3 regions of the Schwartzia sp. (in: firmicutes) genome follow, and region 2 is predicted to be linked to each of the others. Evidence: riboswitches for the same ligand, from Rfam matches in the RefSeq annotation. Region 2 holds a riboswitch; each other region holds the start of a gene.
What was found. Region 2 has a riboswitch for cobalamin ahead of nikB (nickel ABC transporter permease). Riboswitches for the same ligand answer to the same signal wherever they lie in the genome.

Region 1 (3,281 bases), on a different contig from region 2:
ATTGCGGTTGCAGGTGGAAAGCACAACAGCTTCGTCAATTCCTCCGTATTCGCTCAAATGACGCAGACCATTATGTATCTGTTCCTTTGTTAAAGAAAACCTTTCCCTTACTTCAACCGGTGCTGTTTTATGATTCAGTCCCAAAACGACCAATTGCATTTCTTACCTGTGCCTCCGCCTCATCATACTTCTTCTCTTTAACGAGAGCCATGACAGCATCGTCAAGAGCCTCCCGCCAGAAGGCTTGACGTGCAGTGCTCCCGGCAAGCTTTTCTTTCATTTCTTCACGTATAGGTGCCAATATCTCGAGCCATGGCCCGTAAACATCAATAATACCCTCCAGCTCCTGACGCAGTTTGCGTGAAAGCTCCGGGCTTGCTCCATTTGTTGACGCCGTCAGCAAAAGTCCGTCCTTTTCAGCAAAGGCCGGGAACATCAAATCGCTGAGATCCATCGGAGGAGCCGCCATATTCACCAGAGCACCCGTAGCCTTTGCTGCCCAGGCAGCAGAACGGTTTGCGGACTCATCATTGGTAGCGCACACAACAAGAAACATTCCCAAGACGAGTGATGCCGTAAACGGCTCGGCAATCCACTCAATATTTTCTTCCCGTGTGAATTTCAAAAGCTCGGAATCTATCTCCGGTGCAATAACACGAATCTGTGCCCCTGCTTCGTGAAGAGCCTTCACTCTGCGCAGTGCCACAGCTCCGCCGCCGATAACAGCACACTTTTTTCCGACCAGCTTGAAACTGACCGGTAATACCGCCGCCATCTTATTTCTCCGGCGTCCTGCGTGCCAGGACGGTAGACAGATAGTTGACCGGCTGGTCCTTGCGGGCGAGGATATCGTCAATGCGTTCCTCATCCGGCATGCCTACACGGCTGACCATAACAGAGTTTTCTATCATTTTATTCTTCACAAGAAGGTCGGCAATTTCAGGGAAGTTTTTGTAGACCTTCATAAGGACTACATTATCCGAAACCTCCATAACCTTTTCAATAGTTTCTTTGTCTGCCGTCGCCGGAATAATGCTCAGCACATCATTTCCCTCAACGATAGGCCAGCCAAGATGGCTGCCGATTGCAATGAATGCCGGAATACCCGGAATGGTCTCAATTTTTACGCCTTTTTTCTCAAGCAGACGGAAAATATAGATATAGGTGCTGAAAAACATAGCATCGCCCAACGTCAGGAAGCCTACATTCTTCCCCTGTTCAAGGAAGCCGAGAATTTCCTGTACATTCGATTCCCAGGCATCTGTAGACTGTTCGAAATGCTTAACCATCGGGAAAACCTGATATACAATCTGTACGTCGTCCCGAAGATACGGCTTAGCAATATCATATGCTACACTGCCGTCTTTTTTCTCGGTTTTCGGTGCAATAAGCACGTCAACTTTTCGAATGGTATTGACGGCTTTCATCGTCAAAAGGTCCGGATCTCCCGGTCCTACGCCGATTCCATAAAAAATTCCTGCCATTCCGATTACCCTCCTATATTGTATAAAGCAGCTAAGTGCAAAAAGAAAAGACCTTCCCCCAGGAAGGCCTGCTGATACAATTTAAATCCCCTTCCCTTCGCTCGTGGGTACAAACGGTGATTGTTGGGAAGGCAGATATCCTGACTCGACATCATTGCCGTGCAAAAGCTTTCCCGAACTTGGACTCGCGCCCGCGTTCAGTGTCATCGTTTCTGCCGACTCTGTCATACAGTGGCGTGACCGTGCCGGCATCTCACCGGCTTCTCTTTATTCCTGGCGGAACCTTACCCCGTCAACTTTCTTTATGCAATTCCATCATATGTATGACACTAATGGGTGCTGAGACTCCTGTCTCTGATACGAAGACCAAGTCCCCATAAAGCCCCAGATAATTCTCACTTTATAGTACAACGGTCATATCGACACTGTCAACTTATGAACAAATTTACTCAAGCGTCATTATCTTGTGTTTAAGAACATAGATAAGCGCCTGCGTGCGGTCATTAACATTGAGTTTGCGGAAGATATTTGTAAGATGGTTTTTAACCGTTTTTTCACTTACGAAAAGAGCCTGCGCAATATCCTGATTTGAGAAGCCCTTAGCGATACAGGAAAGAACGTCCATCTCGCGCGGCGTAAGGCGCTCAGCGCGGCCCTCTCTCCACATCTCGCGTGCCTTCTCGTTGACATCCTCGCCTTCCTGAAGACCGCCGAAAATACGCTCGGCAAGCTTCGGATATACAAAAGCATCGCCATTATTTACTACGTGAATTGCCTTGATGAGCATTGTCGGCTCAACATCTTTAAGAAGATACCCAAGCGCACCGTTGCGGAGCATTTCGAGCACATATTTATCGCTGCCGTGAATGGTAAGCGCGATAATGCGCGTGCGCGACTTAGCTGCCTGAAGCTGCTTTGTTACCTCAAGTCCGCTGAGATTAGGCATATTGAGGTCAAGCAGCAAAATATCCGGCTGCAGCACAAGAGTACGGGCAAGAGCTTCCTGTCCGTCTTCTGCCTCTCCTACAACCTCGAGATCTTCCTCGAAATTCAAAACGCGCTTAATTCCCTGTCGCAGCAGAGCATGGTCATCTGCAATCAAAATTTTTATAGACATAATGAATCTTGTCTCCTCTCGCAAATCACTCAGTATATTATACCAAATATATCAAACATATATCAAACGGATATAGTCCCGTATTATTTGCTTTTATTTTCTTTTTCAAAATCTTCCGAAGACTTTATGGCAGGAGATTCCCCTTCATCCAGCACATGGGCTGTAAGAAAAATCATAATTTCTGAATCGGATTTGCTTTTTCTGACGCTGCGGAAAAATGCACCCAATATAGGTAAATCTCCAAGGAAAGGAACCTTCGAAAGCGATTTTGATTCCTCACTCCCGATCAGCCCTCCGATTACCATTGTCTCTCCATCCTTCAGACGGACAACCGTATCTGCCGACCTCTTTTGAAACTGATATGCTTTCAATGAATCAACGTAAAGCGGTGAGCTGACCTCGGTATGTACCTTTGTGGTGATGGCCCCGTCGGGATTCACACGAGGTGTACAGCGAAGAATGATTCCGGCATCACGATATGTGATACTTGTCGTTGTCGCGGTATTCGTCGACGTCACCACCGGTACGGGAACCTCGCCCCCGATATTTATCTGGGCTTCACGCCCCTGAAGTGTCGTGATGTTTGGACGCGCCAGAAGCTTTGCCTTGCCGTCGGTTATCAGAGCCTGTATCTGCGCTCCATAGTAGAATTCAAAAGGATGGCCGCCCGGCCCGTGTCC
Region 2 (3,281 bases):
GAAAGCTGCTTGTGATTTTTGATGTGGTATCAGTTGTGCTCCTTTTTGTCGGACGTCATATTCCCTGGGCTTCGGATACCTTTTTAAAATATGGGCTTATGTTCATGACGGCAGTATGGATGGCAGAGCTTTTTTTCGGGGCAGCTGCTCTTTTGGTGAGGCTGCTTAGAAAAATCGTGCACACATATAATAGGAAGGAAAACGATAAAGCGACACCTCAGGATATGAGCAGACGCCGGTTTATTAAAGGCTCTCTGGCACTTCCTGCGGCTGCGGCAATCGGAGCTGCGTACGGAACGGCAGTTGAAAGAACGGAAACTGTCGTGCGCAGCTTTGATGTTCCTGTAGAAGGACTCGGAGCTAAAGCGGAGGGATTCAAAATTGCCCAGCTGAGCGATGTACATCTGGGGCTCTTTTACTCTTTGAAGGATTTAAGACGATTAATGGAGCAGGCGGCCGCAACAAAAGCAGATGCTCTTGTAATAACAGGAGATCTCTTTGATGATGATGACATAAATGAAGAGGCGGCTGAAATAATTAACGGATTTTGCGGAGCATTTCCACAGGGAATATGGTTCTGCTATGGCAATCATGAGTATTTCCGCAACATAGGCCGCACGAAAAAGGCTTTGGCAAAAACTCAGATTCGCGTGCTTGCAAATGATAATGCCTGTGTAGTTAAGGACACACGCCCGATTTACTTCTGCGGAGTTGATTATCCGAGAATACGCCCGCGCTTTGAAGAACTGGAAAAATCATTTATGAAGGAAACCATGGATAATGTTCCTAAAGATGCAGTAAGTATACTCCTGGCTCATCACCCTGATTTTATTGATGATGCTGCAGAATACGGCGTGACACTGGCACTTACGGGACATACTCACGGAGGGCAGCTGGATGCTTTTGGGGTTCCTCTCGTCCCACCTGTCTTCAAATATTTGAGAGGAAAGTATATAGTAGGTATAACCTTTGGGTACGTTCATTGCGGAAACGGAAGCTGGTTCCCATTCAGATTCGGCTGTCCCCCCGAAATACCAGTGTTTAGACTGACCTCAGCCAAGCTTGGCTGAGGTCTTTTATATGTCCTGAAGGCGATAAAAAATGCAGCTTTATTGGGTCCGGTTGTTTAAATGTAAATAAAAACCATTAAATGATTATTGAATTGTTGTTAAAAGATAGGTCTATTTACCTATACACTGTATGATAGCTATACAGTGTATCCTTTCTTATAGATTTAATTTAGGTGACTGCGCCTAAATACATAGTAGGACGTTATGGGTGCCCAAGTGTGTTTGGTGGGGAAAAGGAAAGCAGGTGAGAATCCTGCGCTGTCCCGCAACTGTGAGACCATGACAGTCTTGATTTTCCGACAGCAGCGGAAGATGAAGAGTGCGTGCGTTCAAGTCAGAAAGCCTGCTCGTAACAAGATCCATTGGTTGACTCACGGTTGATGAGGAGATGGGTGGCTTGTGTTTTTTTGCCTTTTTATAAAAAACACGGCACTGCTCTGAATCAGCTATGAAGGGATGGGTTCGGAGTATTTTTATTTTAGGAGGAGAAAAATTTTGGGTAGAAAAGAACTGCTGCAAAGGTTCGGGCAGATGATCATTACACTCATTGGTGTAACGATTCTGACCTTTGGACTTACGTATATCGCACCTGGTGATGCCGTTGATGCGATTTTGGAAACAGGTGATACGCTGGTATCTGCAGAGGTAGTTGAGCAAACACGTCACGAGCTCGGCCTTGATCTGCCGTTTCACATGCAGTATCTGAACTGGCTGACGGGACTTCTTCACGGCGATATGGGTATTTCCTATTCAGCAAAGATGCCGGTTATCGATCGCATGATGCTGGGTGCTCCAGGTACGCTGGTGCTTACGGGAACGGCTGTACTCATGATGCTGGTGGTTTCTGTGCCGGTAGGTATCGCGGCTGCGGTTTACCGCAATTCTTTTATTGATTATCTTTCCCGTGGACTTTCCTTCCTCGGCGTTTCCATGCCAAGCTTCTGGGTAGGTCTTCTGTTGCTTTACATCTTCGGATTGAAGCTGGGAATGTTCCCGATTTCGGGCGGTGAGGTTGATGTGCGTCACATGATTCTTCCGGCGGCAACACTTTCCATCGTTATGATATCGAAATTCACGCGCCAGGTGCGCACTGCTGTGCTTGAGGAGCTTGGCAAGGATTATGTTACAGGCGCTCAGGCCCGAGGCATTCCAATGAACAAGATTCTTTGGCACCATGTGCTTCCGAATGCCTGCCTGCCGCTTGTTACCCTTCTCGGTACATATATCGGCTGGCTTTTGGGCGGCGTTGCTGTCGTCGAGATGGTCTTCTCATGGCCCGGACTTGGCTTTATGGCAGTCCGCTCCATCATGATGCGTGACTTCCCTCTGCTCATGGGATTTGTTCTTTGGATTGCAATACTGTATATGATCATTAACCTTTTGGTTGATGCTTCCTATTATATTCTGAATCCGCGACTCAAGAAGAGAGGAGGGAAATAAGTTGAAGTTCTTTAAGAATGAAAAGAATGTATTCCGTTTTTTCAGCGGCGTGATTCTTTTTATTGTTTTTGTTGCAGCGTTCGGCCCGTTTTTGTGCAGTGCTGATCCGTATGCTTCCAATATGTCAGCGTCTATGCTCCCTCCCTCTGCCGAGCACTGGTTCGGCACGGATAAGCTGGGCCGTGACTGCTTCACGCGTATAATCTACGGTGCCCGCGTTTCTCTTTCCATGACGCTCATCACTGTTCTTCTGATGGCATCTATCGGCACGCTTATCGGTATTATCGCGGGCTACTGCGGCGGCAAGGTCGACACCTTCCTTATGCGTATTACCGATATGATGATGGCGTTTCCGGGCATCGTACTTGCTATCGCTATTGCCGGTGTTCTTGGCGGCAGCGTGGTAAACACGGTGCTGGCTCTTGCAGTTGTCGGCTGGACGAAATATGCCCGTCTCGGACGAAGCCTTACATTAAAGCTTGTACAGAGCGAGTTCATTCAGGCAGCCGTTACAAACGGTACTAAGCCGGTGGCGCTTCTTCACCGCCATATCGTCCCGAACATCATGCAGATGGTCATTGTCACGGGCGCTATGGATATCGGTTCCATGATTATGGAAATCGCGGGTCTTTCATTCCTTGGTTTCGGTGCACAGCCGCCGACAGCGGAATGGGGTCTCATGCTGAACGAGGGCCGTCAGGTTATGCAGATGGCACCTTGGGCAATGATTTTCCCGGGTCTTGCAATCCTCTTTGTTGTTTCCTCATTTAA
Region 3 (3,281 bases), on a different contig from region 2:
CGCAGGGAACGCTGCCATTTTCTCAGCATTTTTAATGAGATGTGGGAGCGCTTTTGAGCTGTGCCTCTTTAGCGCTTTTTTGAGCCCGTTCCCTGCAGGGAAGGGGTTTTTTCTATGCTCAGAATACTGAAATCCCATGAGAGCGGACGGCTCGAGGAACTGAGCCTGGAGACTCTCGAAAAGGGAGCATGGATCAATATTATTGATCCGACACCGTATGAACTTAAGGTCGTCGGTGAACTTACGGAGGTCGAACCTGACTTCCTGCGTTCCGCATTGGATGATGAGGAGCGCTCCCATACAGATGTCGAGGACAATTCAATCATGGTCCTGACCAATGTTCCGGTCATGCGTTCATATGACAGCTATGATACACTGCCTTTGGCTATTATTTTGACAAAGGAATATATCATTACGGTCTGCCTGGAGGAAACTCCGGTGCTGTCCGAGTTTAACGAGCGGACTGCAAAGCTTTTCCGCACGTTCAAAAAGACACGTTTTCTGTTCCAGATACTATATAAATCCGCAACATTCTATCTGCGTTACCTTCGTCAGATAAGCAAGCTCTCCGATGAAATTGAGCATATGCTTCGGGATTCCATGCGTAACAAGGATATTATGCGTCTTTTGGAGCTGCAGAAAGGTCTGACGTACTTTAACGCGGCTCTGCGTTCTGACGGTGCAGTTTTGGACAAGCTGCTGCGTCTCCGCACGAATCCTGCAACTCAGGCGGTACTTAAGATGTATGAAGAGGATGAGGACCTTCTGGAGGATGTAATAATCGAGAATAAGCAGGCCCGCGAGATGGTTGAAATGTACAGCAAGATTCTCGCGCGAATGGCGGATACGTTCTCGTCTATTATCTCCAATAACCAGAACCTCGTTATGAAATTCCTCGCTGCTATGACGATTATTCTGGCAATACCGACGGTAATATCGAGCTTTTTCGGTATGAATGTTCCGGTTCCTCTGGCATCCAGCGCCGACGCGTTTCTTGTGATTGCCGGTCTTTCGGTTTCAATTGCCGGATTCATGGCATTTGTGCTTTGGCGTCACAATATGTTTTGATGAAAGGGACGTTTTTATATGGGCGTTATGCTTGAAGCAAGACTCAAAGCAGGAGAAATTTACGGAGATTTTGAAAATAATGAATATGTCTACATGCCTGCCAGTGAGTTTGGCGTAGAGAAACCTTTGTGCGTGTATGAAACACAGAACGGGCGCGAGGATGTGACCTTCGAAGAGGCGCTTCGCCTTGTGAGAGTAAGGAGTCTGCGACCTGTAATACACCCTAGGCTGGGAAAGACATCATGCTGATGCGTGTAGCAGGTATATGCTTTAAAAAGTGTAAAGCATATACCCGCTACACGCTTTATTTCTGCGGAAAATAGTGCTTGACAAGCATTTTGTCCCGTGATATTCTTGCAATGTAATCGGGATACGGACATCCCGAACAAGACTCCTTAAAAGTGAACACAGTTTGAATCAGGTGTCAGCGACTTAATAGAAAAGTTGGTAAAAGCCAACGCGGTCCCGCCACTGTAACAGAGAGTTCTTCGGCATTAGCCACTGGATATTCCGGGAAGGCGCCGAAGGATGATGACCTGAAGCCAGGAGAACTGCCTGATTGACAATCACCGATTGACCTACGAGCGATGGGAAGGGGATTTGGCAGACAGCGTCTGTTTTATTGGCGTACTCTGTAAATGATGACTCTTTTCCGTTCGGGGAAAAGAGTCTTTTATATTGGCGGAAAGTTTTCCGTGAGTTCAGCTTAATGGAAAGCATTGCTCATACATTCCATTCAACTCTTTACACGCCGACTGCGGCGGGCCTCCGGGGTGGACTCCCGAGAGGCCGATTTTTTTGTCAAAAAACAGGCTGTGATATGATTGATAAGTTTGCAAAGACAATGGACGCAGTTTCTGTTAAAATATAGAAAAGTAAAGGGAGGAGATTTGAAATGCAGGTAAATGAACAAACAGACTATGCTGCAGATTTGCAGATGACGGCAGAGGCTCCGCTCAGTGAAAATCCGAATGTTAAAATTGAAAAACGTGCTCCGCTGGCAGCGCGCCTTAAAGAGACACGTCCGGAGCTTATGGGTGCTCTTGAGACTCTTCGGAAAAAGCTCGGAGACGACGATTATGCCAAATATATTGAGCCGCTCAATAATGTGACGAAAAGCGGTGGAATGCTTCTTATGGTAGCTGGCGATTTGCGCCAGAAATCACTTCTTGAGCGCGATTTTATTCCGCAGATAAAGGAAGCTTTTGAGGTTCAGGTTGTACGTCTGGTTGTCTGATTTTGAAAAATAGGAGATGCTTGCTTTGCAGGATAAATGTTGTGCAAAATTTAGCGTGCACCCTGAGGTCAAGCATGTGACCATGGCGCTCCGCCATGCGACGCAGATAGGTGTTCTCAGCTATGATACGCCTGAGCTGCAGTCGCTTCCGGATAAGGACGCAATACTGGTCATGAGCTTCGGTACAACTATAACTGAAACACGGCGCATAACCATAGAAAGAACTGTGGAGGAAATACAGCGCAATCATCCGGGTGTCAAGGTAGTACTTGCTTTTACCTCGAACATTGTCGTTGAACGTATTGAGGAAAAAGAAGGAATTCACTATCCTATGCCGGAAGAGGCACTGCGCGATCTTCGCAGTGAAGGTTATACGCGGGTTGCAATGACCACGCTTGATTTGTTCCCAGGGATTGAGTACACCTATGATACCAGTGTGTTCCACCTGTATAAAGCACAGTTCAAGCGGTCAACAATGGGTACGCCGCTTATCTACTGGATGGGACAGAACGGGCGGCGTGATGATGCTATGGACTTTGTAAAGGCCGTGGAAACCCAGTTTCCGGCGAGAACACCGCAGACTGCGGTGCTTTTGATGGCTCACGGGTCACCTCACCCGTCCAATGCATTTTACGATACGATTCAGAGCCGTCTGATGCAGCAGGGCTTCAGAAATGTTTTCGTATATACCATGGAAGGCAGGCCGAATCTTACGGACGTTATTCCGTATCTGAAACGGGCAGGGGTTAAAAAGGTAACACTCATGCCTCTTATGATGGTTGCCGGAACGCATGTGAAAAAGGATATGCTTGCGGAAAATCCCAAGAGCCACAAGTTTCAGCTTGAAGCGGCAGGCTTTGAGGTAGAAGCGTATCTCAAGGGCCTTGGCGAGAATGATGCCGTTCGAAAAATGTATGTTGAGCGCGCGGATGAAGCGTATGAATACCTTAAGGATAAGAATAAAGATTAATATTGA

Region 1: it holds a riboswitch for cobalamin, as region 2 does, so the genes downstream of both, cobI (precorrin-2 C(20)-methyltransferase) here and nikB (nickel ABC transporter permease) in region 2, are expected to answer to the same signal.
Region 3: it holds a riboswitch for cobalamin, as region 2 does, so the genes downstream of both, ACY69O_RS01600 (hypothetical protein) here and nikB (nickel ABC transporter permease) in region 2, are expected to answer to the same signal.

Annotation. Positions count from the first base shown of each region.
Region 1 is NZ_CDXDFU010000156.1:1,455-4,735, reverse strand. Features, by position in the region: gene hemA (glutamyl-tRNA reductase) at 1-159, opposite strand, end outside; gene ACY69O_RS07055 (precorrin-2 dehydrogenase/sirohydrochlorin ferrochelatase family protein) at 128-775, opposite strand; gene cobI (precorrin-2 C(20)-methyltransferase) at 777-1,484, opposite strand; cobalamin riboswitch at 1,598-1,786, opposite strand; gene ACY69O_RS07045 (response regulator) at 1,930-2,601, opposite strand; gene ACY69O_RS07040 (type II secretion system protein GspD) at 2,685-3,281, opposite strand, start outside.
Region 2 is NZ_CDXDFU010000072.1:752-4,032, reverse strand. Features, by position in the region: gene ACY69O_RS03310 (metallophosphoesterase) at 1-1,070, shown strand, start outside; cobalamin riboswitch at 1,260-1,435, shown strand; gene nikB (nickel ABC transporter permease) at 1,566-2,510, shown strand; gene nikC (nickel transporter permease) at 2,512-3,281, shown strand, end outside.
Region 3 is NZ_CDXDFU010000035.1:2,594-5,874, reverse strand. Features, by position in the region: gene ACY69O_RS01610 (magnesium transporter CorA family protein) at 115-1,068, shown strand; gene ACY69O_RS01605 (hypothetical protein) at 1,087-1,317, shown strand; cobalamin riboswitch at 1,471-1,641, shown strand; gene ACY69O_RS01600 (hypothetical protein) at 1,964-2,305, shown strand; gene ACY69O_RS01595 (sirohydrochlorin cobaltochelatase) at 2,331-3,275, shown strand.